DNA from 4 places in the Bacteroides sp. RCH18 genome. Region 3 is predicted to be linked to each of the others. Evidence: riboswitches for the same ligand, from Rfam matches in the RefSeq annotation. Region 3 holds a riboswitch; each other region holds the start of a gene.

Region 1 (7,953 bases), 180 kb from region 3:
ATACAGCCGTTGCGAAAAGAGGAGATTGAAGAAATAGCCGTCTCTTTCAGGAATACCATCAACGAATATCCTGCCATCCAACTAGATACCTGCACCTCCAAAGTTGATCTGAGACATTTGGGAATCCCTGCCGGACTGTGTATCGACAAAGAACTGATCGAAAGAATCACCGGCTACCCCCTCCTTGCCAAAAAAGACAAAAATCAGCGGAATGTCTGCAATTGCATTGAAAGTATCGACATAGGTACTTATGAAAGTTGCCTCAACGGATGCATCTATTGTTACGCCATCAAAGGCAATTACAACAGTGTGGAATATAACACTAAGAAACATGACAGGAATTCGCCTTTGCTGATCGGGCATCCGGCAGAAGATGATGTAGTGAAGGAACGGGAAATGAAAAGTCTGCGAAACAATCAATATTCATTATTCTGAATCACGCCCGGACTCCAAATAATTTCTTCGCATAAGAGCAAAAAAAAAGGCTATCTATCCCAGACAGCCAATCTTTGTTAACCTTAAATCTAATACTATGAAAAACACAGTACAAAGATACGGACTTTTGACTCATCTCCAAATTTTCCGGCTAAAACGGGACATCTTATAACATGGTTTAATAGAATCAGAACCGCATTAACAAATAAGCAACTTCATGTTAACATTTAGCAGTCTTCTTAAATATTTAGCCCATAAAACTGAATGAGATGCAAAAGTTTTCGAATCTGTTGCCGATTCCTATTAATAAGAGTTTACAGGCAACAACAAATCCATTCATTAGCTGTTAATTAGAGGAAGGTAATCATCAAATTCTCAACATATATGAAAAGATTTGAAAACAAAGTAGTCGTCATCACCGGTGCTGCCGGTGGCATTGGCGAAGCAACCACACGCCGCATCGTCTCCGAAGGAGGAAAAGTAGTCATCGCCGATCATTCGCAGGAAAGGGCCGACAAGCTTGCCGCCGAACTCACTCAAGCAGGGGCCGACGTGCGTCCCATCTATTTCTCCGCCACCGAACTCCAAAGCTGTAAAGAACTGGTTGATTTCGCCATGAAGGAATACGGTCAGATAGACGTACTTATAAACAACGTAGGCGGAACCGACCCCAAACGTGATCTGAATATTGAAAAGCTGGATATCGATTACTTCGACGAAGTATTCCATCTGAACCTTTGCTGCACGATGTATCTTTCTCAGCAGGTCATTCCCATCATGACCACTCACGGAGGCGGAAATATCGTAAACGTAGCATCATAAGCGGACTGACAGCCGACGCCAATGGCACTCTCTACGGAGCCAGCAAAGCAGGTGTCATCAATCTGACTAAATATATCGCCACCCAAATGGGAAAGAAAAATATCCGCTGCAATGCCGTAGCACCGGGATTGGTTCTTACCCCTGCCGCACTGGACAATCTGAACGAAGAAGTACGCAATATATTTTTAGGACAATGCGCCACACCTTATTTGGGAGAACCCGAAGACGTTGCCGCCACCATTGCATTCCTGGCCTCCAACGATGCACGATACATCACCGGACAGACGATTGTGGTAGACGGCGGCTTAACCATTCACAATCCTACCGTTGAATTATCATAAATATACCCCGGACAGTACATCCTGCTTTTTATCATAAGAACGATTGGCTATCAAAAAGTATCTTACTCCTTGCCAATAAAGCCAGATGTACTGTCCATTTATTCTCTTCTTCATCCCCCCTCTCAGTATACTCCAAAGCCTTTTTTTCTAATTAACAAATAAAAACTCTCTTTTTCTCCTCGATGTTACCGATAGAAAACATACTTTTGTGACCAAGTAGTAACAACATCATAAGACAATGGAAAAAGAGATGATCAAAAACAGGCAGGCAACGGAACTGGCACTGATCAAAGCCGTTGATGACATTATCGAAGAAAGCGGTTTCGAAGGACTGGGAATCAATGCCGTGGCAGCCAAAGCCGGAGTAGCCAAAATGCTCATTTACCGCTATTTCAATTCGCTGGACGGATTGATAGCTGCCTATATCCAGCAAAATGACTACTGGATTAACTTCGACGAAGAATTGCCGGACCCGGAACATATCGGTGCTTTTATCAAGCAGATATTCAGAAGGCAAATTATGGAATTAAGGAAAAGCTATACGCTGAAACGCCTTTACCGCTGGGAGTTGACGACGAATAACAAATTCGTCAGAGAACTGCGCGAGATACGGGAAGAGAAAGGTATCCGACTGGTAGAAGCAGTGAGCCGGCTCTCCAGACATCCGCAAAAAGAGACGGCCGCCGTAGCTTCCATTGTAACGGCAGCCATCAGTTATCTGGTATTACTTGAAGAGAACTGTCCGGTCTACAACGGACTCAGAATACAGGAAGAAAACGGTTGGGAACAACTGGAAACAGGAATTAATCTATTGGTAGACCTTTGGCTACAGAAATAAACAAAATCAAATGAACAAGATGACAATGATGGGAGTATGGCTGATCGCCTTATTTAGTACCGGATGCAATCAGGATTTGGTAGAGTACAACAGCAACGACCTCAAAATCTCCATCGAAAAGGGAGAAGAATGGCTGCACAAATTTCCTCTATTTCTGGGGATCAACAAAAAGAATCCGCCGCAAATCGCTATCTGGACGGAAGACATGAAGGGACATTATCTATCCACTGTGTATGTGACACATAAAATCGCTACTCAATCCTGGCAGTTCTCCGGCGGCAACCGGAGAAAAGAGGCACTGCCCCACTGGTGTTATCAGAGAGGGATAGAATCGGAGGACGGCTTATATCTTCCGACAAAGAAGTCTCCACTGGTCGATGGAATCACCGGAGCGACTCCGCAGGGAAGCTTCCAAGTGAAAATGGTCCCTACGGGAAAACAGAAGCAGTTCGTCGTCAAAGTAGAAATCAATCATTCGACAGATTTCAATGAAGCATTCCCTAAATCCGCCAAAGAAGGGGACGCCAACTACACCGGCGGAAAAGAAGGAAGTGGCCAGCCGGCTCTGGTCTATGCCGCAGAAGTTGACCTGACGTCCGGCAAGAAAGAATTTACAGCCAAACTAATCGGACACAGCAGCCCCGATGGCAGCAACGGAGAGATCGTAACCGATACCTCTTCACTTACCACAGCGCTGCATATCGTCAAGAGTATAACCATTCATATCCAATAAGCAAAGTAAATAAAAGGCTGCAACTATGAGCAGGTTATTACTATAAGCATCCGTTCTCTCTTTAACGAGAAAAAATTCTCACGCCTTTGAGAAAAAATTCTCATTGCAGTGAGAACTTTTTCTCAATGCGATGAGAAACTTTTCTCATAATGGTGAGATTTTTTTCTCATCGCCATGAGAATGATTGAGAATATAGTAATCCGTATCATACTGTATAATAATCATATACGTATTTTGCGTCTTACGGTTTACAGCCATAATTGATTGGTTATAAAGAAGCTTATTCCTAAAAAAAGTGTTTTTTCGCCTATTTTGTTGAAACATCACCGCCATGGAAAGCGAAAATACCCTAAAATCAATACTCAATGCTTGCATATATATCTATTAACATTCATCCTCATATCTTTATGAAACACTTCATCTTCACTCTGACTCTGCTATTCCTTATTGTCGTACATGCTGACGGGCAGACAGACAGCAAACATTTCTCCTATACGACCTATATCGGCACGGGACTTTCTATGGGCCAACCATCTCAAACGCCCTTCAACTGGCAGATCATAGCACACTATCACATCGGGCAACGATTGACCATCGGCGCAGGAAGCGGACTGTCCATCTATGAAAAAGCTCTTATTCCGCTGTATGCCAATGCACAGTTCTTCATGACGCGACCAAAGAAACTTACTCCCTATCTGGAATGCAACATCGGCGGCTCATTGGCGGCTGCCAAAGAAACCAATGGCGGATTCTATCTTTCACCATCTGTAGGAGCACAGGTAAAGCTCACTCAAAAACTAAAAATGAATATTGCCTTAGGCTATGAAATACAGCAACTGGAAAGGCTGAAACAGCGGACCGATGAATATTTCCATACTGAATTCAAGGAAGAACTGTCTCACCACTCCATCACCCTAAAAGTGGGATTAACTTACTAAAAGAAGGAATTATTGCCAATTAATCAGTAGGATTGTCCAACAAATACTAACTTTACAACGTTTTACATATTAAAGAATAAACGGTATGATTGTAAGAACACTACTGGATACAGACCTCTATAAGTTTACCACCTCGTACGCTTATATCAAATTATTCCCTTACGCAATGGGTACTTTCAGTTTCAACGACAGAAACGAAACTGAATATACCGAAGAGTTTCTGGAAGCGCTCAAAAGCGAATTCAACAAACTCAGCCGGTTGAGACTTACGGAAGAGGAACTGGAATACATGACACGCAATTGCCGGTTTCTTCCGAGAGTCTATTGGGAATGGCTGTCTTCTTTCCGTTTTGATCCGGACAAGATCGATATTCATCTGGACACAACGGGGCGGCTGCATATTGAAGTCAGCGATTTTCTTTATAAAGTCACACTGTATGAAGTACCGCTGCTCGCCATCGTATCCGAAATCAAAAACAAGTTTTTCGGCAACGTACCCGATATGAGCGAGATACTCTGCAAATTGTCGGAGAAAGTGGAATTGTCCAATCAGCACCAACTCCGCTTCTCAGAGTTCGGCACGCGGAGAAGATTCTCAATCGACGTACAGGAGACGGTGATCAAACGGCTGAATGATACGGCCAAATACTGTACCGGAACTTCCAATTGCTATTTTGCCATGAAGTACGGCATGAAAATGATGGGAACTCATCCGCATGAGTGGTTCATGTTTCATGGGGCACAGTTCGGATATAAGCACGCCAACTATATGGCGCTCGAAAACTGGGTGAATGTATACGACGGAGATTTGGGCATTGCGCTGTCCGACACTTATACTTCAGGAATATTCCTGAGCAATCTCAGCCGCAAGCAGGCCAAGCTATTCGACGGAGTGCGCTGCGATTCCGGCAATGAGTTTGATTTTATCGATAAGCTGGTAGCCCGCTATAAAGAACTGGGCATTGATGCCACTACCAAAACAATCGTATTTAGCAACGCTCTCGACTTCACGAAAGCACTGGAAATTCAGGAATACTGCAAGGGCAAGATTCGCTGTTCCTTCGGAATCGGCACCAATCTTACGAATGATACAGGATTTACCCCTTCCAACATTGTCATGAAACTCACGCAATGCAAAATGAATGTCAATCAGGAATGGAGAAAATGCATCAAACTATCGGATGACGAAGGAAAGCATACAGGCAGTCCGGAGGAAGTACAGGCTTGCCTATACGAACTGAGGCTGGCGAAATAAAGACCGCTCTGAACAGAAAGCCGGGGTACGGGCATAAAAAAAGGAGCAACGCCTTGCTCCAACCTTTGTTAACCTTAAATCTAATACTATGAAAAACACAGTGCAAAGATACGTACTTCTGTGTTATTAGCAAATTATCCAAATAAAAAAGTATGTTTTATAACACGATTTAAAACTTTCATAGAAAAACATCCCTTTTTATTAATACTTTTTCAAGATTTAAACTCCTTGACTGCTCTTCCCAATCTTTCCAGCGTCAGTTCGCCGGATTGTCTCCAGAGCTGTTCACCTTTTCTGAAAAGAATGAATGTAGGAGTGGATTCAATAGTATAAAAATTAGCGAGATCACTTTCCTCGTCTACGTCTACCTGTACTACCTCGACTATCCCTTCCATCTCTTTCTTGAACTCTTTAATCAAAGGCTGCATACGCTGGCAGTGAGGACACCACGTTGCATAAAATTCTGCCATTACCCAGTCATCACCCGCCAGTTTCTCTCTGTTTCTCGTATCACGAGCTATTTTCTTTTCTTTCATATCGATTCTCCTTTTAATTAATTAGTGGGAGTCTTAACAATACAAAAAGAGGAAGGTTTAACACATAAACATTAATACACAGAGATTTAGTTCTATTGGAAAAGTAAAGGAGAGGAAATCTGCCGGAGCATTCATTGCACAAAACTGAAACTTTCGTGCAAAAACAGAACACAGTATTCAATATTTATTTATCTTTGCCCCCCGAAATGGTTCGGAGTCCGTGTCCAACGGACAACGATTAAAAGGGAATCGGGTGTAAATCCCGTACAGTCCCGCTGCTGTGAAGCTCTATACAATGTCTTATTAATGAACTAATTTATCGCCACTGATGTTATTTTGGGAAGGCACTATAAGACAAGAGTCAGTCAGAAGACCTGCCACTTCGCGTAAAGCGTTCTTCTGCCTCGTGGGTTAGGAGAAAGAACATCATTTGTTAAGCCCCAAATCAAGAAAATACTGTGTTTCTGTCGGATGGACTATGTCTGTGAAGATGGGAAGGCATTAAATAAGTATGTACTTAATTGAGTAAAGTATGATAAAAAAAATCTTAGTAGCCAATCGCGGTGAAATTGCCATAAGGGTGATGCGCTCCTGCCGGGAGATGGAGATAACGAGTATCGCTATTTTCTCCGAAGCAGACCGGACCGCAAAGCACGTGCTCTATGCCGACGAAGCTTATTGCGTAGGACCGGCAGCATCCAAAGAGAGTTATCTGAATATAGAAAAAATCATCGAAGTGGCAAAGGAATGCCATGCAGACGCTATTCATCCGGGATATGGTTTCCTGTCCGAAAACGCGACTTTCGCCCGACGCTGTCAAGAAGAAAATATTATTTTTATCGGACCGGACCCCGAAACGATGGAGGCAATGGGCGACAAGATATCCGCCCGTATTAAAATGATCGAGGCAGGAGTCCCTGTCGTTCCCGGCACACAGGAGAATCTGAAAAGTGTGGAAGAAGCCGTAGAACTCTGCAACAAGATCGGTTATCCGGTGATGCTGAAAGCATCTATGGGCGGCGGCGGAAAAGGTATGCGCCTTATCCACAGTGCGGAAGAGGTGGAAGAGGCTTATACGACTGCCAAAAGCGAGTCACTTTCTTCGTTTGGCGACGATACCGTTTATCTGGAGAAGTTCGTGGAAGAACCTCATCACATTGAATTTCAGATTCTGGGCGACAAACACGGAAACGTGATTCACCTGTGCGAACGCGAATGTTCCGTACAACGCCGCAACCAGAAGATTGTGGAAGAGACGCCATCGGTTTTCGTGACGCCCGAACTGCGTAAAGATATGGGTGAAAAGGCGGTAGCCGCCGCCAAAGCGGTCAACTATATCGGTGCAGGCACGATTGAGTTCTTGGTTGATAAGCATCGCAATTATTACTTCCTCGAAATGAACACCCGTCTGCAAGTAGAACATCCGATTACGGAAGAAGTGGTCGGAGTGGACTTGGTGAAAGAGCAGATCAAAGTTGCCGACGGCCAAGTGCTCCAGTTGAAACAGAAAGATATCCAACAACGCGGCCATGCCATCGAATGCCGTATTTGTGCCGAAGACACGGAAATGAACTTCATGCCGAGCCCGGGAATCATCAAGCAGATTACAGAACCGAACGGAATCGGTGTTCGTATCGACAGTTACGTGTACGAAGGATACGAAATCCCGATCTATTATGACCCGATGATCGGCAAACTGATCGTATGGGCTACCAACCGCGAATATGCCATCGAACGGATGCGCCGCGTACTCCATGAGTATAAACTGACAGGGGTAAAGAACAACATCAGCTACCTGCGTGCCATCATGGACACTCCGGACTTTGTGGAAGGCCATTACGACACAGGTTTTATCACCAAGAACGGCGAGCATCTGCAACAATGCATCATGCGCACCAGCGAACGTGCCGAAAACATTGCCATGATTGCTGCCTACATGGATTATCTGATGAATCTTGAAGAAAACAGAGGTGACGCAACGGACAACCGTCCCATCAGCAAATGGAAAGAATTCGGTTTGCACAAAGGTGTACTTCGTATCTAAACTAAAAACAG
Region 2 (7,953 bases), 780 kb from region 3:
GTCTCCGGTCAGGTACATGGCCAGTAATTCGTTGGTCTTTGGATTGACGCGGATGCCTGCGCCATAGAATCCGTAACCTTCTTTGGTATAGTCGGTCAGTGCTTCCTCAGGGGCGGGATTGTCAAAAGTAGCTTTGTATATCTTTCCTCCTGCGATGTAGTAGAATATTCCTTCAGGAGTGCCGCAGAAACTGGCTTCTCTGTAAGCGCCGAACGAGGAGGGAGAATAATCGTCACGCATAGCAACCTTTTCCAGAGAAAAATCAGCATTGATTCTTACCAGATTGTTTTTACCGTCTTTGGTCGTTTCTACAGTATAGATATTTCCATCTTTACACTGTACAAAGCGAGTACCACCATAGGTTGCAATGTCTAATTCCCGGAATGCGACTTTATCTGTAGGTTTGAGATCGGGTGAACATAATTCTGCAATGTCTATGGTATACACTTTAGGACTTCCCCACCCGGAGGAGTTCACATTTAATATGAGTTTTCCGTTATAAGCGATTCCGCTACCTGTTCCGGTATACGTATTTCCTACCGCTACCAGTGTAATTGTTTCAAACGTTTTTAAATTGACACGGCTGAAATATCCTCCATGAGTAATTACTCCATAATCGTCATTCAAACCGATAAACTCATAGGCTTGATAATTAGCCAGTTTGCCGCAGCTATTTTCAGCATACAGAGTCTTTGGGTCCATCACCACCAACTGATTATCTTCTTTTGAACAGACATACAACTTCCCATTCCACAAAGTAGCCGATTGTGAGGTAACTCCCAGCACATCTCCGAAATTCTGATTTTTATAGCACCAGTGTTCAATGCTGTTCTTCTCATAATTATAGAATGAAATACTTCCGGATCCGTGTCCGAACCATCCCTCATTGATAATCAGACATCCTTTGGAGTAATCCGCTCCCGGAACCATTACTTTATTTTCTAATGTCACTTTTCCCAGGTCATTGCTGAGTTCTAAAATAACTTTGGAACGGCTGGGATGTTCGGCGTTGAATGTGAATGACGGGTCTGTGGACATATCTTCTCCATTCTGATACCATTGATAGTATATATCCAGCGGACTACTTGCCTTAGGGGCATATACATATTGTTCTCCGACATTGAGTGTCAAATCCTCTTCGGGGAAAGTGCCGCCTTTCAGAGCAGGCAATCCTTGTAGTTTGTCAATGTGGTCCAGGTCACAATCGTCTTTCGAGCAAGACACAATAACAAGCGCTGTTATCAGAAACAGTAACGCCTTGGATAGCTTTTTACAATTCATGTTTTGTATATTAAGTAAATAAAATATGTCCATCAAGTGTCCGGGCGAAATCGCTTCGACCGGACACACATAATAAACTTGGCAGAGTCTATTAGTTTGTACATACTTTCTCTGAATCAGAGTGATGAATGAAATGATAGACGAATGGTCCGGGTCATTAGATTCAACGCTTTTTCCTCGAAAGCAGTGAAACGGATTTTACATGGCAGGTCTTCTGACTTATTCCTGTTGCGGGCGCCTTCCCGGAATACCCTTCCAGTGGCTTTGAGTAGATTGCTCGCAACATATCTATGGAACTTACAGCAGCGGGACTGTTCAGGATTTACACCTGATTCCCTTTTAATCGCTTCCCTCGTGATGAGAGTCGCAAACCAATGCGGGGACAAAGATATATAGTTTATTTGTTTCTACCAAAAAGAAAACAACATCAGTTTTGCTCTCATGCTCTAACAATTCCTGTGTATCCCTTTATTCATCGCTGTTTCAAGTATGGCAGCAAGTGTGGTGGCAGGTATGAGAGCAAATGGTTGCCCTCACTCCGGTGCATCGAATTGTGTGGCGTTTTGTAGTGCTGTAGGCTGATTTGTAGGATGTTAACACCTGATACGTCAACTATTAAAGATTGACATATCAGCTATTAATAATTGAGAAATCAGGTGTTAATGGCTGATAACTCATTTATTATTGGCCAATAAATGAGTTAATACTTCTTGAAAGAACGGGTGGATTGGAGTAACTGATACGGTCGGGTTACTCCGGTCATGCGGTTGTTTTGATCCAATCATACGGTCAAGCTAATCTAATCGACAGTAGCTTCAGAAAGTTTCAACCTTTGAAACCAATGGTTTCAAGGCATGAAACTATTAGTTCCAAAGCGTGAAACTTTTTGTATCAACGGGTGGAACAAATATTTGGAAAATAAACTATTGATGTTGCATTAGATATGCTTCAATGGCTGGTGCGGTGGCATCTTTAAGCAATACAGTCTTGTCTTTATCCAACAGATATAGAGTCGGGATAGCCTTTAAGTCATAGACCTGTTCCTCTTTGATGGTGAACTTCTTGTCATATCCGTTGATCCATTCATTGGGAAATTCGCTCAGATGCTTTTTCCACTCGTCCAGTTCCTCATCGGGGTAGATGGAGAGAAGTACCAACTTCTTTTCCTGTAAAAGCTGGTTGATGACGGGAGCGTTTTTCAGCCCTTCTATGGTTTCTGTGCATGCCTGACAGCCGGGGTTATTGATGAATAACAGAAGATACTCCGCTTTCAACTGATATAATGAACCTTGTGCTCCGGAGGCCAGGGTATAAGTGAAGTTGAGCGCTTTGGTTCCGATACGGTTTTTCTGAGCCAGCTTAAGACGGGCCTGGGGACGTATCTTCTCTGTTTCGTCCAATACAGGAGAGGCTATCATCGCTTCCAGTACCGGTATGTAAAATTCTTCGTTGCGCATGGGGGAGTTGGGATCATACAGATACTTGTCCGCCAGGTCGGTGATATATGTAAACACCTTCTTGTCCACATTGGTCCGGTCGATTACATTGCGCATGGCTTGTTGGGCCGTTTCAAGCGGTACGTGGTTCAGCAAGTCGCAATAATCTGCCCACGCCTGCTCCGTTACTTCCGGATGGTGGATATAGTTGGTGTCGGCAAAGTTCACATTGTCCCAATAATGCTTGGCCAGAAAGTCGGCTCGTTGTTCCGGTGCTGTCATCATTTGCGGGATGGCGGGCATCTTAATAGCCTTAATGGTATCTTGCGGCGTTTCGTTTTTGCTTTGACTTGAAGCATTCCCGTTTTTACAGGAACCTAAGATGAGTAGACACAGAATAAATAAATAATGTATGTTTGCTTTCATGACTTACAGTTCTTTTAATTGTACTTGTATAGGTACGATGAAGGCAAAGATAATTCCCTTTTTATTTTAATCAAAATAATCTCCTTATTTTCTGCCTCTGCCTTTCTTAAATGAGCGCTTCGAACAGACTTTTCACCGGTTTATTTCTCTTTCGCCAGCGTGAAGACAAATTCCAGTCCGCCGCCTTGATTATTCTTGGCAGAAATGTTTCCTCCGTGGATGATGACGGCATTCTTTACGATGGCAAGCCCTAAACCGGTTCCGCCGAGTTTGCGTGAACGCCCTTTGTCCACCCGGTAGAAACGTTCGAAAAGGCGGTTCAGATGTTCCGGAGAGACACCGATGCCCGTATCTGCGAAGCTGAAATAATAGTAGTTCTCATCTTCACGGAAACAGTTGATATTTATCTGAATATTGGTTCCGGCGTATGCGATGGCATTGTCCATCAGGTTGCGGAAGATGGAGTAGAGCAGGGAGTAATTGCCTTTGATCTGGATACCCTTCTTTAATGAATCCACGATGCTAATGTGCTTTTCTTCCAGTTCCAGAGAAACTTCATTGATGATGTTCCCTACCAGTACGCTGATGTCTACCCGTTCCATGTCTATCATGTTGGCGGCTTCGTCCATGCGGGTCAGTACGGATATGTCGCGTAGCAGCCGGCTGAGGCGATTGCTTTGTGCGTAGCACCGTTCGAGGAACGTATTTATCTTGTCACGTGAGATATTCTCGTTGTTGACAATCGTTTCCAGATAACCTTGGATACTGCTCACGGGAGTTTTCAGTTCATGGGCAATGTTCTGGGTTAATTGGCGCTTCAGACGCACCTGCTCTTCTTCCTGCGTGACGTCATTGATCGAAATCTCGAAGCTGGCATCCTGAAAGATGATACATTCCACGATAAAGGTGCGTCCGTTTTTGTTGATTGTGACGGACATACGCTTTTCGTCTTTTCCCCGCGAGCGTTGCTGCTGGTTCTTGTTGATGAAATGAATGATGTCTTTCAGTTCGCTGATGGCGAATACTTCCTCTGTCGTTTCCAGGTTAGAGTCCGAAATCAGGTTACTGTATTGAGTAAAGAGGTTGTTGACCAGAATCTCTTTTTTGTCTTTGGTGAATATGCCCAGCCCTTCATGCGAAATCTGAAGATGGGTAATCAGTTTCTCGCGTTCGATGTAGAGTGCCTCTTTCGTTTCGTGCAGACGCTTGTATATCTGGATGATGTGCTGCGAAATCTCTCCCAGCTCATTATGCGGAAAAGCGGACTGCATCGCCATCTCTATCGGTTCGTTACGGTCTGCACGCATGGCAAACTCGCGGAGCTGGCTGATAGAGGTTCCCAGTTTGTTGGTGAATTTGTAGAAGATCATCATGAGCAGCAAGGATACGATGACCGTAAACCATAAGTAATGCGGGTCTGCCTGCAGATTATTGATGAGGCTTACATTATATGGCAGTGCCGAGCGGATGATATAATCTCCGTAGCGGGTTGCCGAATAGAAATACGGTAGCCCGGTGGTCTCCGAGGTGCGGCGTACGTCAAAACCGGTTCCGTCTTTCAAGGCTTTCTGAACTTCGGGGCGGTTGAGATGGTTCTCCAGTTGCTGGTCGGTAGTCTGATAACTGTCATAGATCACATTTCCCTGCAAGTCGATCAGTGTGACGCGCAAGTCCTCCAACGCGTGGTCACGGATATACTTTTCAGTCGTTTCTTCGATGGCGGGATTACTGTTCAGCCGTTCGTACAAGCGGCTGTTATAGTTCTGGAGCTGCGTGTTGAGTAACTCGACTTTATATTCTCTTTCGCGTTGATACTGGTAGGCGATGAAACAAAAGGCAAATACCAGAAACAGCGAGATCACCGAAAGGAATAACTTCCGGCTGAAAGAGAGGAAATGTTTTTGCTTGACAGGTAGATTCATACTTCTTGATTATTCGGCCTCAAAGCAGTATCCGTATCCCAGTCGGGTAACGATGCACTTGCCATATTCGCCAATTTTCTTCCGTAAACGGGTGATATTCACATCAATGGTACGATCGAGTACGTATACTTCGTCGCTCCAGATGCGCGCCAGAATGTCTTCACGGGAGAAGACGCGTCCTTTGTTCTGCACCAGCAGAAGCAGTATTTCAAATTCTTTTTTCGTCAACTGCACTTCTTCGTCGTCTATGCTTACCTTCTTCTTGGTGATGTCGATCACGAGTGACTGGTAAGTCAGGCGTTCGGGCGCCTTTTCCGCCTCCATCGTGGCGGTACGCCTCAGTACGGCTTTCACACGGGCGATCACTTCGCGCAGGGAGAAAGGCTTGGAGATATAATCGTCCGCTCCCAGATTGAAGCCTGTCACGGTATCGTTTTCGGTATCTTTGGCTGTAATGAAGATGATGGGCACTCTGGCTGTTTTCTTGTCTTTCTTCAACATGTTTGCCATCTTGAAACCGGAGATTTCCCCCATCATCACGTCCAGAAGAATCAGGTGGTAACTACTGATATCCATCTTCAGTGCCTCTTCGGCGGAGTTGGCGGTATCCACTTCATAACCTTCGTTTTCAAGATTGAATTTCAGAATCTCACAGAGGTCTTCTTCATCGTCGACAACTAAGATACGGTAATCGTTCATATGATATATGTATTAATGTGATATGACAAAGTTAAGCTTTTTTTTATTTCGGTACAAAGATGAGGAGACTTTGTTACGGGCGGATGAAACAAATATTACAATCGTATTACATTCCGCTGAATGCGGGCATCGGGATGATATTTGAAAGTTTTTATGGGATATGCGAGGAAAAACCGTCTGTTATTTGTTATCTTTGTGTAGCGATAGGATAATAAATACACAGTTTGCAGATCATGATAAAAATAGACTTGAAACGATACAGGCGCGAAGTGGTAGGAGGGGTGATTGTACTGCTTCTTCTCATCGGGGGAATCTCCGTCTTTAAATATACTTCTTTTAATTCCGGTTTTGAGATCGTGGACGATCTGGGAGGAAATATCTTTCCGTCTGCCATCCTGTCGGTTGCCACTACGGACGCGCAGGTGATTACTCCTTCGGACTCTACCTGCCTCGGAGATCCGAAATCGTGCATCGCCGTTCGGGTGAAGTCGAGGACTGCTTACAGCCGGGTGCGGATAGAGGTTGCCGAGACCCCTTTCTTTTCCCGTTCCGTGTCGGAATTTGTGCTGAACAAGCCGAGGACGGAATATACTATTTATCCCGATATCATCTGGAATTACGAGGCACTGAAGAATAACGCACAGGCGGAACCGGTGAGCGTAGCTGTAAAAGTGGAGATGAACGGGAAAGACTTGGGACAACGGGTACGTACGTTTTCGGTGCGTAGCGTCAATGAATGCCTGCTGGGCTATGTGGCGAACGGGACGAAGTTTTACGACACCAGTATCTTTTTTGCCGCATACGTCAACGAAGAGAATCCGATGATCGACCAGTTGCTTCGTGAAGCGCTGAATACCCGCATCGTGAATCGCTTTCTTGGCTACCAGAGCACGGCCAAAGGTGCGGTAGACAAGCAGGTGTACGCACTTTGGAACATCTTGCAGAAACGCAAGTTCCGCTACAGTTCCGTATCCAATACGAGCCTTTCGAGCAATGTCGTTTTCTCGCAACGTGTCCGCACCTTTGACGATGCGCTGGAATCGTCGCAGATCAACTGTGTGGACGGCAGCGTACTGTTCGCTTCGCTCCTTCGGGCTATCAATATCGAACCGATACTGGTACGTACACCGGGGCATATGTTCGTAGGATATTACACCGACAACTCCCATAAGGACATGAACTTCCTCGAAACAACGATGATCGGCGATGTAGACCTCGACGACTTCTTCCCGGATGAACAACTGGACTCTACCATGGTCGGCAAATCGCAGAACGAAATGTCACTGCTCACTTTCGAGAAATCCAAACAGTACGCCAACAAAAAGTACAAAGACAATGAAGCAGGCATCCATTCCGGAAAGCTGAACTATATGTTTCTGGAGATTTCCAAAGAAGTACGGAGGAAAATACAGCCGATAGGAAAGTGAAATTCATTTTTAATTCGTATTTTTGCAAGGTTAATCATTTAATGAAAAAGGATGCAAGGCAAGAAATTTATCTCCCCCGGAGCGTGGTTTTCGATGAACTATCCGTCGGACTGGAACGAGTTTGAAGATGGCGAAGGCTCTTTTCTTTTCTATAACCCCGATGTATGGACGGGCAACTTTCGTATATCAGCTTTTAAAGGCAACGCCTCATACGGTAAAGATGCCATCCGTCAGGAACTGAAAGAAAACGATTCGGCTTCATTGGTGAAAATCGGTACATGGGACTGTGCCTACAGTAAAGAAATGTTTCAGGAAGAGGGCACTTATTATACTTCTCACCTGTGGATAACAGGAACCGGCAATATTGCTTTTGAATGTTCTTTCACCGTACCCAAAGGCGGAAGCGCCAAGGAAGCGGAAGAGGTCATCGCTACACTGGAAGCCCGCAAGGAAGGCGAGAAATATCCCGCAGAACTGATTCCCGTCCGCCTATCGGAAATCTATCAGATCAATGAAGGCTACGAGTGGGTAGTATCTACCGTCAAACAGGAACTCAAAAAAGACTTTCAGGGAGTGGAAGAGGACTTGGAGAAGATTCAGCAAGTGATAGACAGCGGTAAGATCAGCCCCAAGAAGAAAGATGAATGGCTCGCCATCGGTATAACGGTATGCGCGATTCTGACTAACGAAGTGGAAGGTATGGAGTGGAAAACCTTGATTGACGGCAATCGGGAAGTCCCCGTACTCGAATACCAAGGTCGG
Region 3 (7,953 bases):
GATTATCCTGCACGGGAACAACATCGCTTCACTGAAACCGGAAGAACTGGCACGGAACATCAGCTTCGTCACCACCGACAAAGTGCGCATCGCCAACCTGCGATGCAGAGACGTCGTCGCACTGGGACGTGCCCCCTATACCAATTGGCTCGGTCAACTGCAAGGAGAAGACAAGGAGAAGGTGGACAACGCTATGCGTCTGGTAGGCATGGACAGCTATGCGGAAAAGACGATGGACAAAATGTCTGACGGAGAATGCCAACGCATCATGATAGCCCGTGCGCTTGCACAGGACACTCCTGTCATCCTGCTTGACGAACCTACCGCCTTCCTTGACTTGCCCAACCGCTACGAACTCTGTCTGCTCCTCCGGAAGCTGACGCAAAAGGAAGGAAAGTGTATCCTGTTTTCCACACACGACCTGGACATCGCTCTCTCACTTTGCGACACAATCATGCTGATTGATAATCCACAACTCTACAGCCTGCCTACCGGTGAAATGATTACGAGCGGGCATATAGAAAGATTGTTCCGCAACGAGTCAATCACATTTGATGCGCAGGAGATGAAAATAAGAATCAAGTAAAAACATTCCCCCTAAACCACTTATTTTTATAAGTCTTCGTGCTAGTTTTATTTATATTTTCGACTATCTTTGCTCCCGAATTGGTTTTTGAATAGTGATATCGACTATTCAAATGAAAAGGGAATCGGGTGAAAATCCCGGACAGTCCCGCTGCTGTGAAGCTCCATTCAACTTCTTGATATATACTTTTGCCACTGAACTGTCATGATAAATTCAGATCGGGAAGGCATCAGGAAGGGAGTCAGTCAGAAGACCTGCCATTCAGTTTCAAATAGCTGTTTTTACTCGTGGAATAGAAAAACGGCAAGAGTTATTAAATAATTTACTTATGGACATACTCCAATGACCTGACATCCTCCGATGCTCCGGCAGTAGGCTATATATTACCATATATCCGCTGACGAAGCTTCTGTGAGTATTGACGGCACAATTGCTTATTCTGTCATTGGGATAACAGAATCAGAGTCTGCCAATCAGCTTTGATCATGTGATTTTATAAGAGATGCAAAATTATTTTATGTTTAACTATAAAAAGAAAAGTATGAGAAAATTATTTTCCGTTTTAGTATTTATTTGTTTGTTGACAGCCTGTTCATCGGATGATGATCCCATCTCTTATGGAAATCCCTCTGTAGAGTTATCAACAGAAGAAACAGAAGAATTTACCTATGGAGAAAGCCGCGAATTTCCAATCACTCTAAAAGAAGTAGCTTCCACCTCTTTTGAATTACCCAACGGTTGGGAAGCCAGTATTAAAGATAGCAAACTGACTGTAACAGCTCCGGAAAAAGGGAAAACAGGAATGAGTAGTAACGGTACGATTGAAATTACAGCAACCGGGCTTAACGAAACAACAGTTACGGCATCCATAAAGGTAAAAGCATTCTATCTGATAACCTTTGAGGATGTAGATGCCAAATATCTTGCCGGTCCGACAGCATACGGAGATAATCTCTACACAAATTATACCGGTTCAACCCCGGAATTATATAAAGGCTATCATGACGTATCTTCCGATTTGTTTTTCAATACGACGACCCAAGGATATGGTTTTGCATCCGGAGGAATTGCCATCTCGCAATGGAATAACAAGACAAAAGCTGACTATATGAATCAATGCAGCGTTTTTTATGGAGACGATAATCAAAAGAACGGAGGAAATAACGGCTCAGCAACTTTCGCTGTAAGCTATGCCACCAGTTATGGTACATCAGGAGCTTATATGTATTTCCAGACAGAAGGAGCCGAGTACGAAATAGACCATGCCTACATTACTAACAACACTTATGCAGTACTATCTATGACCAATGGAGACGGTTTTGGGAAAAAATTCTCCTATGAAGATAAGGATTGGTTCAAACTCACAATCCAAGGTGTTAATACAGCGGGAACAATTACAGGAGAAGTCGAATTTTATCTGGCAGATTTCCGTACGCAAGATGCAGCCGGCATTCTTACTGAATGGAAACGGGTAGATTTAACACCACTGGGCAAAGTACACCGACTCAATTTTAATATGACAAGCTCCGACGGCGAAGGAATGTGGATAAACACTCCCACTTATTTCTGCGTGGACGACATTGCCATTACATATTAAAAATTTCATATTCCATATCCTGATTAAACAAAAACAAACATGACAGATAAAAATTACCAAATGGTAATTTTTATCTCCTTCCATACCCCTACCTTTGCAGCCGTTTTCAACAAACTAAAGATAAAAAGTCATGAAAGACAGTATTGATTTCGGTAGTATGGACATCTCTAAATTGTTCCGTAAGTTATTAGTTCCTACGGTATTGGGAATGGTGTTCTCAGCTATATTCGTCATCACAGACGGTATATTCGTAGGTAAGGGAATTGGCAGCGACGCATTGGCTGCCGTCAATATTACAGCCCCGCTTTTTATGATTGCAGCGGGCATCGGACTCATGTTCGGAATCGGAGGATCGGTAGTCGCTTCCATCCATCTGTCGCAAGGCAAACGCAAGGCGGCAAGTATCAACATTACTCAGGCACTTGTATTCTCCGCATTCATCGTATTAGTCATGTCCGCTTTATGCTTTTACTTCGTAGAGCCATTAGGACGCTTACTCGGAAGTTCAGAAAGACTGTTGCCGCTTGTCATAGAATATATGGTCTGGTATCTGCCCTTCCTCGTATTCTACGAATTGCTGGGCACAGGTATGTTTTTTATCCGGCTGGACGGATCGCCCAATTATGCCATGATATGTAATGCCATCGCAGCTATACTCAATATTATATTAGACTATATATTCATCTTTGAATTTGGCTGGGGAATGATGGGTGCCGCTTTTGCCACCAGTCTGGGAACAGTAGTAGGCGGATTGATGACCGTAATCTATCTTACACGATTCTCCCGCAACATTCACTTGTATCGTATCAAGCTAAGTTTGAAAAGCTTGATGCTGACGCTCCGTAACGGTGGCTATATGATAAAACTGGGAACTTCCGCTTTTATCAGTGAGGCTTCCATCGCCTGCATGATGTTTTTGGGGAATTATGTCTTTATCCATCATCTCGGAGAAGACGGAGTAGCTGCGTTCAGCATTGCCTGCTACTTCTTCCCCATCATCTTTATGGTGTACAATGCCATCGCACAATCCGCACAACCGATTATCAGCTACAATTTCGGTGCCGGACAACCGGATCGGGTTCAAAAAGCCCTGCATCTTGCCATCCGTACAGCTCTAATTTGCGGAATCAGCTTTTTCATCATCACGGTTCTATGCCGTCAGAATATTGTCTCGTTATTCATTGACCGAAGCTATCCGGCCTTTGATATTGCGATCAATGGCATTCCTTATTTTGGGGTTGGATTCATATTCTTTGCCGTCAATATGATAGGCATCGGTTATTACCAGAGCATCGAACGAGGCCAGAGAGCCACCATCATCACTCTTCTGCGAGGAGTGATATTCATGCTGATCGGGTTCTTTGCACTTCCTCCTGTTTTAGGAGTACCGGGAATATGGCTGGCGGTTCCGCTGGCGGAATTGTTAACAACTCTCTATATTATCGGAATTTATTTCAAAGATCGTTTCATGGTCCACCGGCGATGAGTATCTTTGCATCATGGATGCATTCGTTCAAAAACTTTGCGACAGATACAAGGTATCGGAAAGCGACGTACAGACTTTACTGGACTGTATGGAGGAAGTACATTTCAAAAAGAGAGACCTCATTGTGCGCGAAGGAACAAAGAACAGCAATCTTTATTTTATAAAAACGGGAATATGGCGGGCATATTACCACAAAGACGGAACAGATACCACCATCTGGTTCGCTTCAGACGGAGAAGCTGCTTTCTCCGTCTGGGGATATGCAGACAATGCTTATTCGCTGATTAATATTGAAGCAATGTGCGACAGTGTAGCCTACAGCATATCCCGCGCAACCTTGAATCAATTATATCATTCTTCCATCGGACTAGCCAATCTGGGACTGCGGCTGATGGATCACCAGCTTCTTCTGCAAGAAAACTGGCTTATCAACTCCGGCAGTCCACGAGCAAAGGAACGTTACCTGACTCTTATTAAGGAGACTCCGAAGCTGTTGCAATATGTGCCTTTAAAGTACATTGCGTCTTATCTGTGGATAACACCTCAGTCACTAAGCAGGATTCGGGCATCCTTATAATCTTCACTTTTTATGGGTATAAGATCAAATATTTCTCTCAAACTCAAGTGAATAAATAAAACTGTCCGCACGATAATATCCTATATTCCATTCCAATGGACATCCTTCCGGATCATAAACAAACCTTTTACGCACCAAAATTGGATCTCCGACCTTTATCTCAAGCTTACCAGCAATGTACTTGTCAGCCAGTCTGGCACTAATATCTTCTTTAGAAACTTTTGCAATAGCATGATAATCTCTTTCCAATATCTCATAAAGAGGTCTGGAGAAATCCTCACTTCCTGTCAAACCTATTTTAGGATTAAAATAGGATATAAAATACACGAAAGGGTATTCTTGATTTCCACGTAAACGCTCTAACTTCAGTATTCTTTTTACATCAGGAGCATTAAAAAAAAGGGCTATATCATCTGTAGGTTTTGTCCAGCTAACATGAAGTTCATAATTCATTGGTACAATTCCCAAAGTTTTCATTTCCTGTGTGAAACTCATCCAATTCTGAGCTTTGGAACATACAGCTGAATTTACAACAACTGTACCTACTCCCTTTTTCCTCATCAGTAATCCTTCGTTCACAAGGTTATTAATCGCCTGTCTCAAGGTATTACGAGATATGCCCAATTGTTTAGACAAATCAATCTCATTTGGAAGCATTTTACCTTGTTTATATTCCTCCCCTTTGATAATAGTCCTCAACTGTTCTTCTATCTGAAGATAAAGGGGGATTGCGCTGTTATGGTTAACTAATATCTTCATGATTAACTTTTTTACAAAGATAAAAATAAAAATAAAAACAGGCAATACTTTTTGTTCTTTTCAAGAAAAAGAATACATTTGCAAATGTTTATATGTTCAGACATACTAATTAATTAAATCATAATAGCTATGAAGTATTATTTGGGAATAGACATAGGTGGTACACATATAAAAGGTGGAATCGTCAACCCTCTAACGAATGACATTCATCAAAACATACTATCTCACGAAGAGCTGAATGCCACAGATTCAACATCAAGCATCATTACGAAAGTCAGAAAAGTTATTACTGACATTCAAACTCGTATACCCCTATCTAAATTAGGCGGAATCGGTATAGCCATGCCCGGTCCTTGCGACTATGCCAAAGGGATAGTTGCCATTTATGGTGTGCCCAAGTTTCAGTCACTTTTCGGCCTTAACCTTAAAGAAGAAATTAAAAAAGTATCTGACCTGAATACTGTTTTCATAAATGACGCATCCGCTTATGCCCTTGGAGAGTATTATGCAGGAGCAGCAAAAGACACAAGTAGAAGCATTATAGTCACAATCGGCACCGGACTTGGAAGTACATTTCTTGAAAATGATACTGTTTTGACCGAACTGACAGAAGGAATACCTGAACATGGATATCTCTACAACATACCTTACCGAGACGGAATGGCAGATGACTATTTTTCGACAAGATGGTTTGTAAATACATGGAATATGCTATTTCCAGATAAAAAGGTAACTGGCGTAAAAGAAATCGCATTACGCGCTTCGAACGGAGACAATAATGCACAGTCATTATTTGAAAACTTCGCTTCAAATTTCGTAGAATTCATAACTCCATTCCTACTAAAATTTAAACCGGAGAAACTGATTATAGGAGGAAATATAGCAAAAGCTTCTGACTTCTTTTTAGATAATATTCAATCTCAATTAGAGAAACTCAATTTAATCACTAAAATAGATATCTGTAAATTATGGGATATGTCGCCATTAATCGGATCTGCTATTTACACAAGCAACATACTTGAAAATATGAAAAATACAAAAGAGAAAAGACACACACAGCAATTTATTGCACCCACTAACTCTACTGCCACCCCATCAGGCGAATATGATATATATCCGGCATTTCCATTAGGAAAAGGCAAAATTGGAAAGGGTATAAACCAATTAGCGGACTGGATAGAAAAACATTCCCAAATAATAATTGATGGTTATATTGGAATCTTCTGGGATGAATTAATCATTAAGTTAGGAGAAGAACTCAGAAAAAGAGGAAAGAATGTGCGATTCTTTCATACCAGTGTAGCAATGAAAGATCCACTGACTATTGAAAAAATGATTGCTCCTTATCTTGGAGGAGATAATCCGTTATTCGGCACCATTACTGATAAGCATTTGGTTAATTGGTTTAATGAAAATAAACTTAATTCCATACAACCTGACCCAGAAGCAGATTTAAATATATTTATAGGTACAGGAGCAGCCCTATCTCAATGGAAAGCTCCCCTGATTTATATTGATGTTCCTAAAAATGAGATTCAATTTAGAATGCGCGCCGGAGCCATCAATAATTTAGGATTAGATTATCGAAAAGACAATCAACAGGCTTACAAACAACTATATTTTGTAGACTGGATTGTTCTTAATAAGCACAAAAAGCAATGCCTGCCTATGATTGACCTACTTATTGACGGACAAAGAGAATGGGATGAACTATTAATGATTTCAGGAAATGACCTACGAGAAGGATTACACAAAATGAGCCGCAATTTCTTCAGAGTTCGTCCATGGTTCGAACCTGGTGCCTGGGGAGGACAATGGATGAAAAATCATATTCAAGGATTAAATAAGGAAGTGAATAATCTGGCATGGTCTTTTGAACTGATGGTACTTGAAAACGGACTAATGCTGGAGAGCGACGGATATCGACTTGAAGTATCTTTCGATTTTCTTATGTATAGTGATTATCAGAACATATTAGGAGAATGTTCGGAAACATTTAAGTACGATTTCCCAATACGTTTCGACTTTCTAGATACCTTTGACGGAGATAATCTTTCTATCCAATGCCATCCACGCCCCCGATATATACAAGAGCATTTTAACATGCCATTCACCCAAGATGAGACATATTACATATTAGATTGTAAAAACTCTCCATGTGTATATTTAGGCTTTCAAGACAACATCGTCCCTGAAGAATTCCAACAGACCTTGGAACAAAGTCAACAAAAAGCGACGAAGGTAGAGATAGAAAGGTTTGTTCAAAAACACCAGGCTAAAAAGCACGATTTCTTTCTTATTCCCAATGGCACCATACATGCTTCAGGAAAAGATTGCGTGGTATTGGAAATAAGTAGCGCACCCTATATTTTCACATTTAAAATGTACGACTGGATACGCATGGGATTAGACGGGAAACCACGACCTCTAAACATTCAACACGGAATGAATAATCTATATTTTGAAAGAAAAGGGGAAAAAGTAATCCAGGAATTGATATGCCATCCATATATCATGAAAGAAAATCAGGAGTGTACCATAGAGCATCTACCTACCCATAAAGAGCATTTTTATGATGTATATCGTTACACCTTCAAAGACCGTATTCAAATGAATACAGAAAATAAATGCCATGTATTTATGATAGTAGAAGGAGACTCCGTTTGCATTGAAACAGAGGACGGCATGAAACAACGCTTCAATTATGCAGAGACTTTTGTCATCCCTGCTGCCGCCCGATCATATACAATCATAAATGAAAACCCCGACAAAAGAATAATGTTGGTAAAAGCCTTTGTAAAAGAAGAAATTACTTTGAAATAATGTCTTAATAAAAACATCTTATCCAGCTACTATGAAACGAACTATTTTACAAATTATCTTTTTCATATATTGTATTGCGAATGTATTTCCACAACACAACACAATCTGGCAACTTGGCAAAACAG
Region 4 (7,953 bases), 770 kb from region 3:
GAATATCGTCCGGCACCGGGGCAGTTTATCAATGAAGGCTTCGACTGCCAGACAATGGAAGAAGCAAACGCTTATGCAGAAGAGCGCTTCAACAAGAAACTCTACGTCTCACTGGGATCCTTCGGCGGATATATCACCGTTAAAATGCCGAAAGAAATAAAGAACCGCAAAGGATACGACTTCGGTATTATCGGCAATCCCTTCTCCGGAAGTTCCGAACCGGGCATCGTATGGATATCCGAAGACGCTAATGGCAACGGAAAAGCAGACGACGTATGGTACGAGCTGAAAGGAAGTGACGAACCGGAACGCGACTATTCCGTCACTTACCACAGACCGGATGCAGCCGGAGATATCCCTTGGGAAGACAGCAAAGGAGAAAGCGGAGTCATCAAATATCTCCCTCAATATCACGATCAGATGTATTATCCAAACTGGATTAAAGAGGACTCCTATACATTGAAAGGAAGTATGCTCGAAGCAAGGACAGAGCAAGAAGGCGGAATATGGAAAAACAAGGATTTCGGAAAAGGATATGCCGACAACTGGGGAAGCGACATGGCAAAGGATGACAACGGCAACTACCGGTACAATCAGTTTGACCTGGATGACGCCGTTGACCAGAATGGCAATGCTGTGACACTGGAACGTATCCATTTTGTGAAAGTACAAAGTGCCATTTTGAAGAATGTCGAGTCGATAGGTGAAGTGTCAACCGAAGTGGTTGGATTCAAAGCTTTTTAAAAAGCTGTTCAAAGTCATGGATTTACCTTCGCTCCTCTCTTGCAAAAGACAAATAAACTATCTATCTTTGTCGCGCATTGGTTTGCAACTCTCATGCACGAGGGAAGCAATTAAAAGGGAATCAGGTGCAAGTCCTGAACAGTCCCGCTGCTGTAAGTTCATTTTTTGGTTGCGAGCAATCGACTTTATAGCCACTGGAAGGGTATTCCGGGAAGGCGTTCGCAACAGGAACAAGTCAGAAGACCTACCATGCAAACTCGTTTCACTGCTTTCGAGGAAAAAGCGATGAGTCTAATGAACCGGACAATCCGTCCATCATTTCATTCACCATTCTGATTCAGAGAAAGTGTGTACTAATTAATAAACTCTGCCAAGTTTATTATGATGTCCGGTCGAAGTGAGTTCGCCCGGACATCTTTTTTACATTATGAACAGACTGAAAGAAAACAATGAGAAGGAATACTTTTATTAAAAAGATGAGCGTACTACTCTGCTGTCAGGCTTTGTCCTTATCCCTTTTTGCCCAACAACAAAAAGTGGATACAGCACATATCTACTCCATCCCCGAAATCATAGTATCCGACCCTTATCAGACGCGTGAAGTCCGTTCAGCCTCTCCTCTGCAGGTTTTCAATAAGGACGAATTAAAGAATCTGCAGGCCCTGCAGGTATCGGATGCGGTAAAACATTTCGCTGGAGTTACCGTGAAGGACTATGGAGGTATCGGAGGATTAAAAACCGTTTCCATCCGAAGTCTCGGAGCACAACACACCGCTGTTTCCTACGACGGCATCACCGTCAGCGACTGCCAGACCGGACAAGTAGACATCGGACGTTTCTCCTTAAACAACGTAGACCGCCTTTCGCTCAACAACGGACAAAGCGACAACATCTTCCAGCCTGCCCGTTTTTTTGCTTCTGCCGGCATACTGAACATACAGACACTGACTCCGCACTTCAAAGAAGACAAGCCGACTAATATAGCCGCCGAATTTAAGACCGGTTCATGGGGATTAGTAAACCCTTCCCTTTTTCTGGAACAACAACTCAACAAGAAATGGAGCATGACCGCCAACAGCGAATGGATGTCTTCGAACGGACATTATCCATTTACCCTGCGTTACGGGAATGATGCCGATGTTCAGGTCAGTAAAGAGAAGCGTCGGAATACGGATGTAGAAAACCTTCGGGCTGAAATAAGCGCTTTCGCCAATCTCTCCGACAAAGAGCAATGGAGACTGAAAGCCTATTATTACCAGTCCTCACGGGGGTTGCCCAATGCCACTACCTTATATTATGACTTCTCCCGACAAAATCTGCGGGATAAGAACACCTTTATCCAAAGCCAGTACAAGAAAGAGTTTAGCAGAAAATGGGTATTCCAGACCTCTGCCAAGTGGAACTGGAGTTATCAGAACTATCAGGACCCAGATGCTCTTACCTCCGTCGGAGGAACTGACAACAGCTACTACCAGCAAGAATATTACCTGTCCGCTTCCGCTCTATACCGGATATGGAACAACCTTTCTTTCTCCTTGTCCACCGACGGAAGCATCAATACGATGAATGCCAATTTGCAGAACTTCGTCTCCCCCACCCGCTATTCATGGCTGACAGCCTTCGCCGGGAAATATGTCAATGATTGGGTGACGCTGTCCGCTTCTGCTCTGGCAACGGTCATCAACGAGAAAGCTAAAAACGGAGGTAGTGCCGGCAACCACCGGAAGCTGTCTCCCAATGTAAGCATCTCGCTCAAGCCGTTTCATAATGAAGAACTGCGGTTCCGTTTCTTCTACAAAGATATCTTCCGTCTGCCCAGTTTCAATGATTTATATTACGACAAGGCCGGAAACATCAATCTGAAGCCGGAAAGTGCTACTCAATATAATATAGGTATTACTTATAGTAAAGCCATCAACGACTTCATACCTTATCTGTCGGCCACCGTAGACGCCTACCATAATAAAGTGACCGACAAGATTGTAGCCACTCCCACCAAGAATTTATTCATCTGGAGTATGGTCAATCTGGGCAAAGTGGATATCAAGGGGATAGATGCAACTGCCAGCCTCAGCCTCCAGCCTCTGGATAAACTACGGATCAACCTTTCCGGAAACTATACTTACCAACGGGCACTGGACGTTACCAACTCCAATCCCAACTCACCGGAAGGTAAAGTGTACAAGCATCAGATAGCCTATACCCCGCGCGTCTCCGCTTCGGGACAAGCCGGAATAGAAACTCCATGGCTCAATCTTTCCTATTCATTCCTTTTCTCCGGAAAACGGTATATGTTAGGACAAAACATCAGTGACAACCGCCTGGACAGTTACAGTGATCACAGCATCTCTGCCTACAGAGATTTCAAAATACAGAAAGTTACAGCATCACTCAACCTGGAAGTACTGAATCTGATGAACAGGAATTATGAGATCGTTAAGAATTTCCCCATGCCGGGAAGATCGGTAAGAGTGACGATAGGAGTCAGGTATTAGGTAATAGGTATTAAGTAATAAGTATTAGGTATGCAGAAAGGTCTTTTATATAATATGTTGCTACGGTTGGGGAAGTGTTTTTTTCTTTTCCCACTCTTCTTCATTGCTTGCGATGATCTGGAAGATAAGCCAAGTATTGTACCCGAAAGCAATGGGGATGTATTCGAAACCGGAACAGCGGAGATGTACATATTAAGCGAAGGACTGTTCAATCAAAATAATAGTTCGCTCGCTCGTTATTCTTTCAATCGGCAAAGATGTACGAACAACTACTTTAGTGCAAACAATCAGCGGGGACTGGGAGATACAGCCAATGACATAGCGATCTATGGAAATAAGATTTATGTGGTGGTCAATGTGTCGAGCACTGTAGAGGTGATTGACTTCCCCACGGGCAAATCCATCCGGCAGATCAGTCTATTGCGCGACAATGGCAGTTCACGTCAGCCCCGTGCGATAGCGTTTGATAAGGATAAGGCATATGTATGTTCCTATGACGGTACAGTCGCAAGGATTGACACCACTTCTCTGGAGATCGAAGAGATTGTCACAGTCGGAAGAAATGCGGAGGATATCTGCGTACAAAACGGGAAATTGTATGTATCCAATTCCGGCGGACTGGATTATTCGGGGCCGGGCGTAGACACTACCGTATCAGTGATTGACATAACGACTTTCAAGGAGACAAAGAAAATAGAAGTCGGACCGAATCCGGGAAAAATACTTCCGGGGCTGGAAGAAGCCGTGTATGTAGTCACACGGGGAACTGACATTGAAGCTGGAGACTATCATCTGGTCAAAATCGACAGCCGGACGGATGCGGTCACCACTACGTATGATGAAAAAGTACTGAGTTTTGCCATCGACGGACCCATCGCTTATCTATATACTTACGACTATCAGACTAAAGATTCCGCCATCAAAGTATTTGACCTGAATGCAGGAACCGTCATACGGGATAACTTTATCACAGACGGAACGGCTATACAAACGCCTTTCAGCATTCAACTGAATCCTTTCAGCGGGAATATATATATCACGGAAGCTTACAATTATACAGTCAAAGGAGATGTCCTTTGCTTCAACCAACAAGGGCAACTTCAATATCGGCTGAATGATATCGGCTTAAATCCTAATACAGTAGTATTTAGCGACAAGGCTTCACAAAACGAGGCAGGCGATACACCGGAAGATCCGAATGCGCCTACCGCCTTTGCCAACAAAGTATTCGAATACATCCCTGCCCCGGACAGTTCATTAATACAACGACCTCCGCTTACGAAGACGGTTTCTCTGCCGAACAGGTTTTGGAACGTGCAACAGAGAAATTAAAGAAGAAGTCTGTTATTTCTTTAGGTGGATTCGGGGGAACGATTACGGTCGGCTTCCATCAGTCAATCCATAATAGTAAAGGCGAATATGACTTCAGAATTTTAGGCAATGCCTCGTACAATCAGAATACCGGTACGGGAGCTTTGGGAGGAAGTGCCGAACCGGGCATTGTCTTAGTATCCAAAGATGAAAATGGCAATGGATTACCGGACGATGAATGGTATGAACTGGCAGGAAGCGAATATGGGAAAGATACGGAAACCCGTAATTATGAAATAACCTATTATCGTCCTCAACCTGCCAATGGTGATGTTCGCTGGACAGACAATCAAGGAGGAGAAGGATTCGTCTATCGCAACAGTTACCATCAACAGGATTCCTACTATCCCAATTGGATAGAAGAAGATGAAATTACTTTCCGCGGAACACGCTTGAAAGACAATGCAATAAATGAAGGAGGTACCTGGGTAGGGTACTGTTATCCTTGGGGGTATGCAGATAATCATCCCAATAGATCGGAGTTCAGCCAGTTCAAAATAGACTGGGCTGTTGATCAAAGCGGAAAGCCCGTAACTCTGGACAAAATTGATTTTGTGAAAATATATACAGCTGTCAATCAAAATGTAGGTTGGATGGGAGAAATTTCTACGGAAGTAATGACAGTAGAGGATTTACATTTCGAGAACTAATCAATAAAACAATTAATAATTTAAATGAAAGCAAAAATGAAAAAGTTATCTTTATTCTTACTGGTGTCAGTATTCGCTTTTTGTGGATGTAGCGATGAGAATGATGAAGTAAAAGGTGGTGATGATAATAAAGGAGGAGAGAATGAGAAAAAAGAAGTGGTTGTCAGCTTCGAAAACCAATTAACGGAATCGGAGAGTGAATTTACTTCAACTAGTACCGAAGTTTCAGGATACTATTTTAAAGACACATTCACTGATCCTGAAAGTTATGTAACCTTCGATCATTATTACTCGGACTGGGGACAAGGGTATAGCTTCGCAGGCTTCACTTACACCAACAAAACTAGCCATTTCCAAAATTGTCAACCCAACTGTGGAAATATAAAAACCGGGAAAGTATATTTAGGTGTCTACAGTGATGAAAATACCACAGCCTCTATGACAATTATAGACTCTCAATATTCCATTAAAGGTCTATGGATAACCACTAGTAAAAATGCCTACATCGGTATGACGGAAGGTGACAATTACGCAAGACCTTTCAAAAAAGGAGATTGGTATGAGGTTACTGCGACAGGCTACGACAATAAAGGGAAAAAAATTGCTGAAACAAAAATCAAACTTGCCGATTACAAAACTGATACTGATAAACCAGTAAATACATGGATATGGTTTGATTTAACCCCTCTCAAAGATGCTTCTAAAATCACACTTATTCCTAGTTCTTCAGACTCGGGCGAGTTTGGAATGAATACTGGTAAATATTTCTGTATTGATGACCTTACTCTCATCGAAAAATAAAAATCAGGTATTTATTGTTTGACTCAAACAGAGGCTCTAATTACCACAAACAGACCCTCCGTTTGAGCCAAACAGACCGTTCAATTGCACCAAACAGACCGTTGGTTTATCCTCAATCAACCTCTCGATTACAAACGATCGACCGCATAAGTCCACTCAATCAACCGCATGGCTTGAAAGAAGGTGCATAGAAACTCTAATAAGCATATCACTCCACTTTGGATAACAGTACTAAATGATAGCAAACTTGACTTTTAAACCTCATCTCTTAGATTCTACACATTCCCTTCTAGATTTTCTCTCCGTCCCATCTACTCTTTCCATGTCCCTTTAAAAACAATTACGCATCCCCGTCTTTACAAAAAGTCATCAAAAGCTTGTCTATCTCATACATATTCAGTATTTTAGTCGGATAAAAATCTAAAATCGAGGACAATGGAATTACCTTTTGCTGAATCATGGAAAATCAAGATGGTAGAACCCATCAGAAAAAGTACCCGCGAAGAACGCGAGCAATGGATTAAAGAAGCACATTATAACGTCTTTCAACTCAAATCAGAGCAAGTTTACATCGATCTTATCACCGACTCCGGAACAGGAGCCATGAGCGACCGCCAATGGGCAGGCATGATGCTGGGTGATGAAAGTTATGCCGGTGCCACCTCCTTCTTCAAACTAAAAGATACCATTACGAGAATAACAGGATTCGAATACATCATTCCTACCCATCAGGGACGGGCGGCAGAAAATGTTCTTTTCTCTTATCTGGTACATGAAGGCAATATAGTGCCCGGCAACTCGCATTTCGACACCACCAAAGGACACATCGAAGGACGGCACGCCATCGCACTGGACTGTACGATTGACGAAGCAAAGAATACACAACTGGAAATTCCCTTCAAAGGAAATGTAGACCCTGCCAAATTAGAGAAAGCATTAAGCGAATATGCCGACCGCATTCCTTTTATCATTGTTACCATTACCAACAATACCGCAGGAGGTCAACCTGTATCCATGCAAAACCTGCGTGAAGTACGTGCCATCGCCGATAAATACAACAAACCTGTACTTTTCGACTCCGCCCGCTTTGCTGAGAATGCCTACTTCATCAAGATGCGTGAAGAAGGTTATCAAGACAAATCAATCAAAGAAATCACCCGTGAAATGTTCGATCTCGCCGACGGTATGACAATGAGTGCCAAGAAAGACGGCATAGTCAACATGGGCGGTTTCATTGCCACCCGACGCAAAGAATGGTATGAAGGTGCCAAAGGCTTCTGCGTGCAATACGAAGGATACTTAACCTACGGCGGCATGAACGGACGGGACATGAACGCCCTCGCTATCGGTCTTGACGAAAACACAGAATTTGATAACCTGGAAACACGCATCAAACAGGTAGAATACCTCGCCCAGAAACTGGACGAATACAAAATCCCCTATCAACGACCTGCCGGCGGCCATGCTATTTTCGTCGACGCTTCCAAAGTGCTGACACATGTCCCGAAAGAAGAATTTCCCGCACAGACATTAACCGTCGAGCTTTATCTGGAGGCAGGCATACGCGGCTGCGAGATTGGTTACATCCTTGCCGACCGTGACCCTATCACTCACGAAAATCGCTTTAACGGCCTTGATTTACTTCGCCTTGCCATCCCTCGCAGGGTATATACGGACAATCACATGAACGTAATAGCTGCCGCCCTCAGAAACGTATTCGAACGGAGAGAAACGATCACCCGTGGTGTGCGCATCGCTTGGGAAGCCCCCTTGATGCGGCATTTCACCGTTCAGTTAGAACGGTTGTCCGTATAACAGGCAGATAACAAGACGGATGGCAATGACCTTGTAAGCAAGCGGAAAATTCTTTATAAACAAAATCAATCCTCAAG

What was found. Region 3 has a riboswitch for cobalamin ahead of ACHLI0_RS08590 (DUF4465 domain-containing protein). Riboswitches for the same ligand answer to the same signal wherever they lie in the genome.
Region 1: it holds a riboswitch for cobalamin, as region 3 does, so the genes downstream of both, accC (acetyl-CoA carboxylase biotin carboxylase subunit) here and ACHLI0_RS08590 (DUF4465 domain-containing protein) in region 3, are expected to answer to the same signal.
Region 2: it holds a riboswitch for cobalamin, as region 3 does, so the genes downstream of both, ACHLI0_RS05495 (DUF5074 domain-containing protein) here and ACHLI0_RS08590 (DUF4465 domain-containing protein) in region 3, are expected to answer to the same signal.
Region 4: it holds a riboswitch for cobalamin, as region 3 does, so the genes downstream of both, ACHLI0_RS05510 (TonB-dependent receptor plug domain-containing protein) here and ACHLI0_RS08590 (DUF4465 domain-containing protein) in region 3, are expected to answer to the same signal.

Annotation. Positions count from the first base shown of each region.
Region 1 covers NZ_JBIPTC010000001.1:1,960,244-1,968,196, forward strand. The annotation lists gene ACHLI0_RS07830 (DUF1848 domain-containing protein) at 1-435, shown strand, start outside; partial or broken gene hdhA (7alpha-hydroxysteroid dehydrogenase) at 820-1,598, shown strand; gene ACHLI0_RS07840 (TetR/AcrR family transcriptional regulator) at 1,837-2,436, shown strand; gene ACHLI0_RS07845 (hypothetical protein) at 2,447-3,169, shown strand; gene ACHLI0_RS07850 (hypothetical protein) at 3,577-4,107, shown strand; gene pncB (nicotinate phosphoribosyltransferase) at 4,193-5,362, shown strand; gene ACHLI0_RS07860 (thioredoxin family protein) at 5,575-5,898, opposite strand; cobalamin riboswitch at 6,089-6,294, shown strand; gene accC (acetyl-CoA carboxylase biotin carboxylase subunit) at 6,431-7,942, shown strand.
Region 2 covers NZ_JBIPTC010000001.1:1,362,120-1,370,072, reverse strand. The annotation lists gene ACHLI0_RS05495 (DUF5074 domain-containing protein) at 1-1,281, opposite strand, end outside; cobalamin riboswitch at 1,469-1,673, opposite strand; gene ACHLI0_RS05490 (DUF5106 domain-containing protein) at 2,205-3,143, opposite strand; gene phoR (two-component system sensor histidine kinase PhoR) at 3,284-5,065, opposite strand; gene phoB (two-component system response regulator PhoB) at 5,075-5,764, opposite strand; gene ACHLI0_RS05475 (hypothetical protein) at 5,998-7,191, shown strand; gene ACHLI0_RS05470 (DUF3805 domain-containing protein) at 7,243-7,953, shown strand, end outside.
Region 3 covers NZ_JBIPTC010000001.1:2,141,068-2,149,020, forward strand. The annotation lists gene ACHLI0_RS08585 (ABC transporter ATP-binding protein) at 1-586, shown strand, start outside; cobalamin riboswitch at 650-862, shown strand; gene ACHLI0_RS08590 (DUF4465 domain-containing protein) at 1,128-2,183, shown strand; gene ACHLI0_RS08595 (MATE family efflux transporter) at 2,314-3,669, shown strand; gene ACHLI0_RS08600 (Crp/Fnr family transcriptional regulator) at 3,683-4,246, shown strand; gene ACHLI0_RS08605 (GntR family transcriptional regulator) at 4,271-5,005, opposite strand; gene ACHLI0_RS08610 (ROK family protein) at 5,135-7,828, shown strand; gene ACHLI0_RS08615 (GH92 family glycosyl hydrolase) at 7,860-7,953, shown strand, end outside.
Region 4 covers NZ_JBIPTC010000001.1:1,371,658-1,379,610, forward strand. The annotation lists gene ACHLI0_RS05505 (cell surface protein) at 1-744, shown strand, start outside; cobalamin riboswitch at 805-1,010, shown strand; gene ACHLI0_RS05510 (TonB-dependent receptor plug domain-containing protein) at 1,194-3,239, shown strand; partial or broken gene ACHLI0_RS05515 (YncE family protein) at 3,270-5,260, shown strand; gene ACHLI0_RS05520 (DUF4465 domain-containing protein) at 5,285-6,061, shown strand; gene tnaA (tryptophanase TnaA) at 6,497-7,876, shown strand.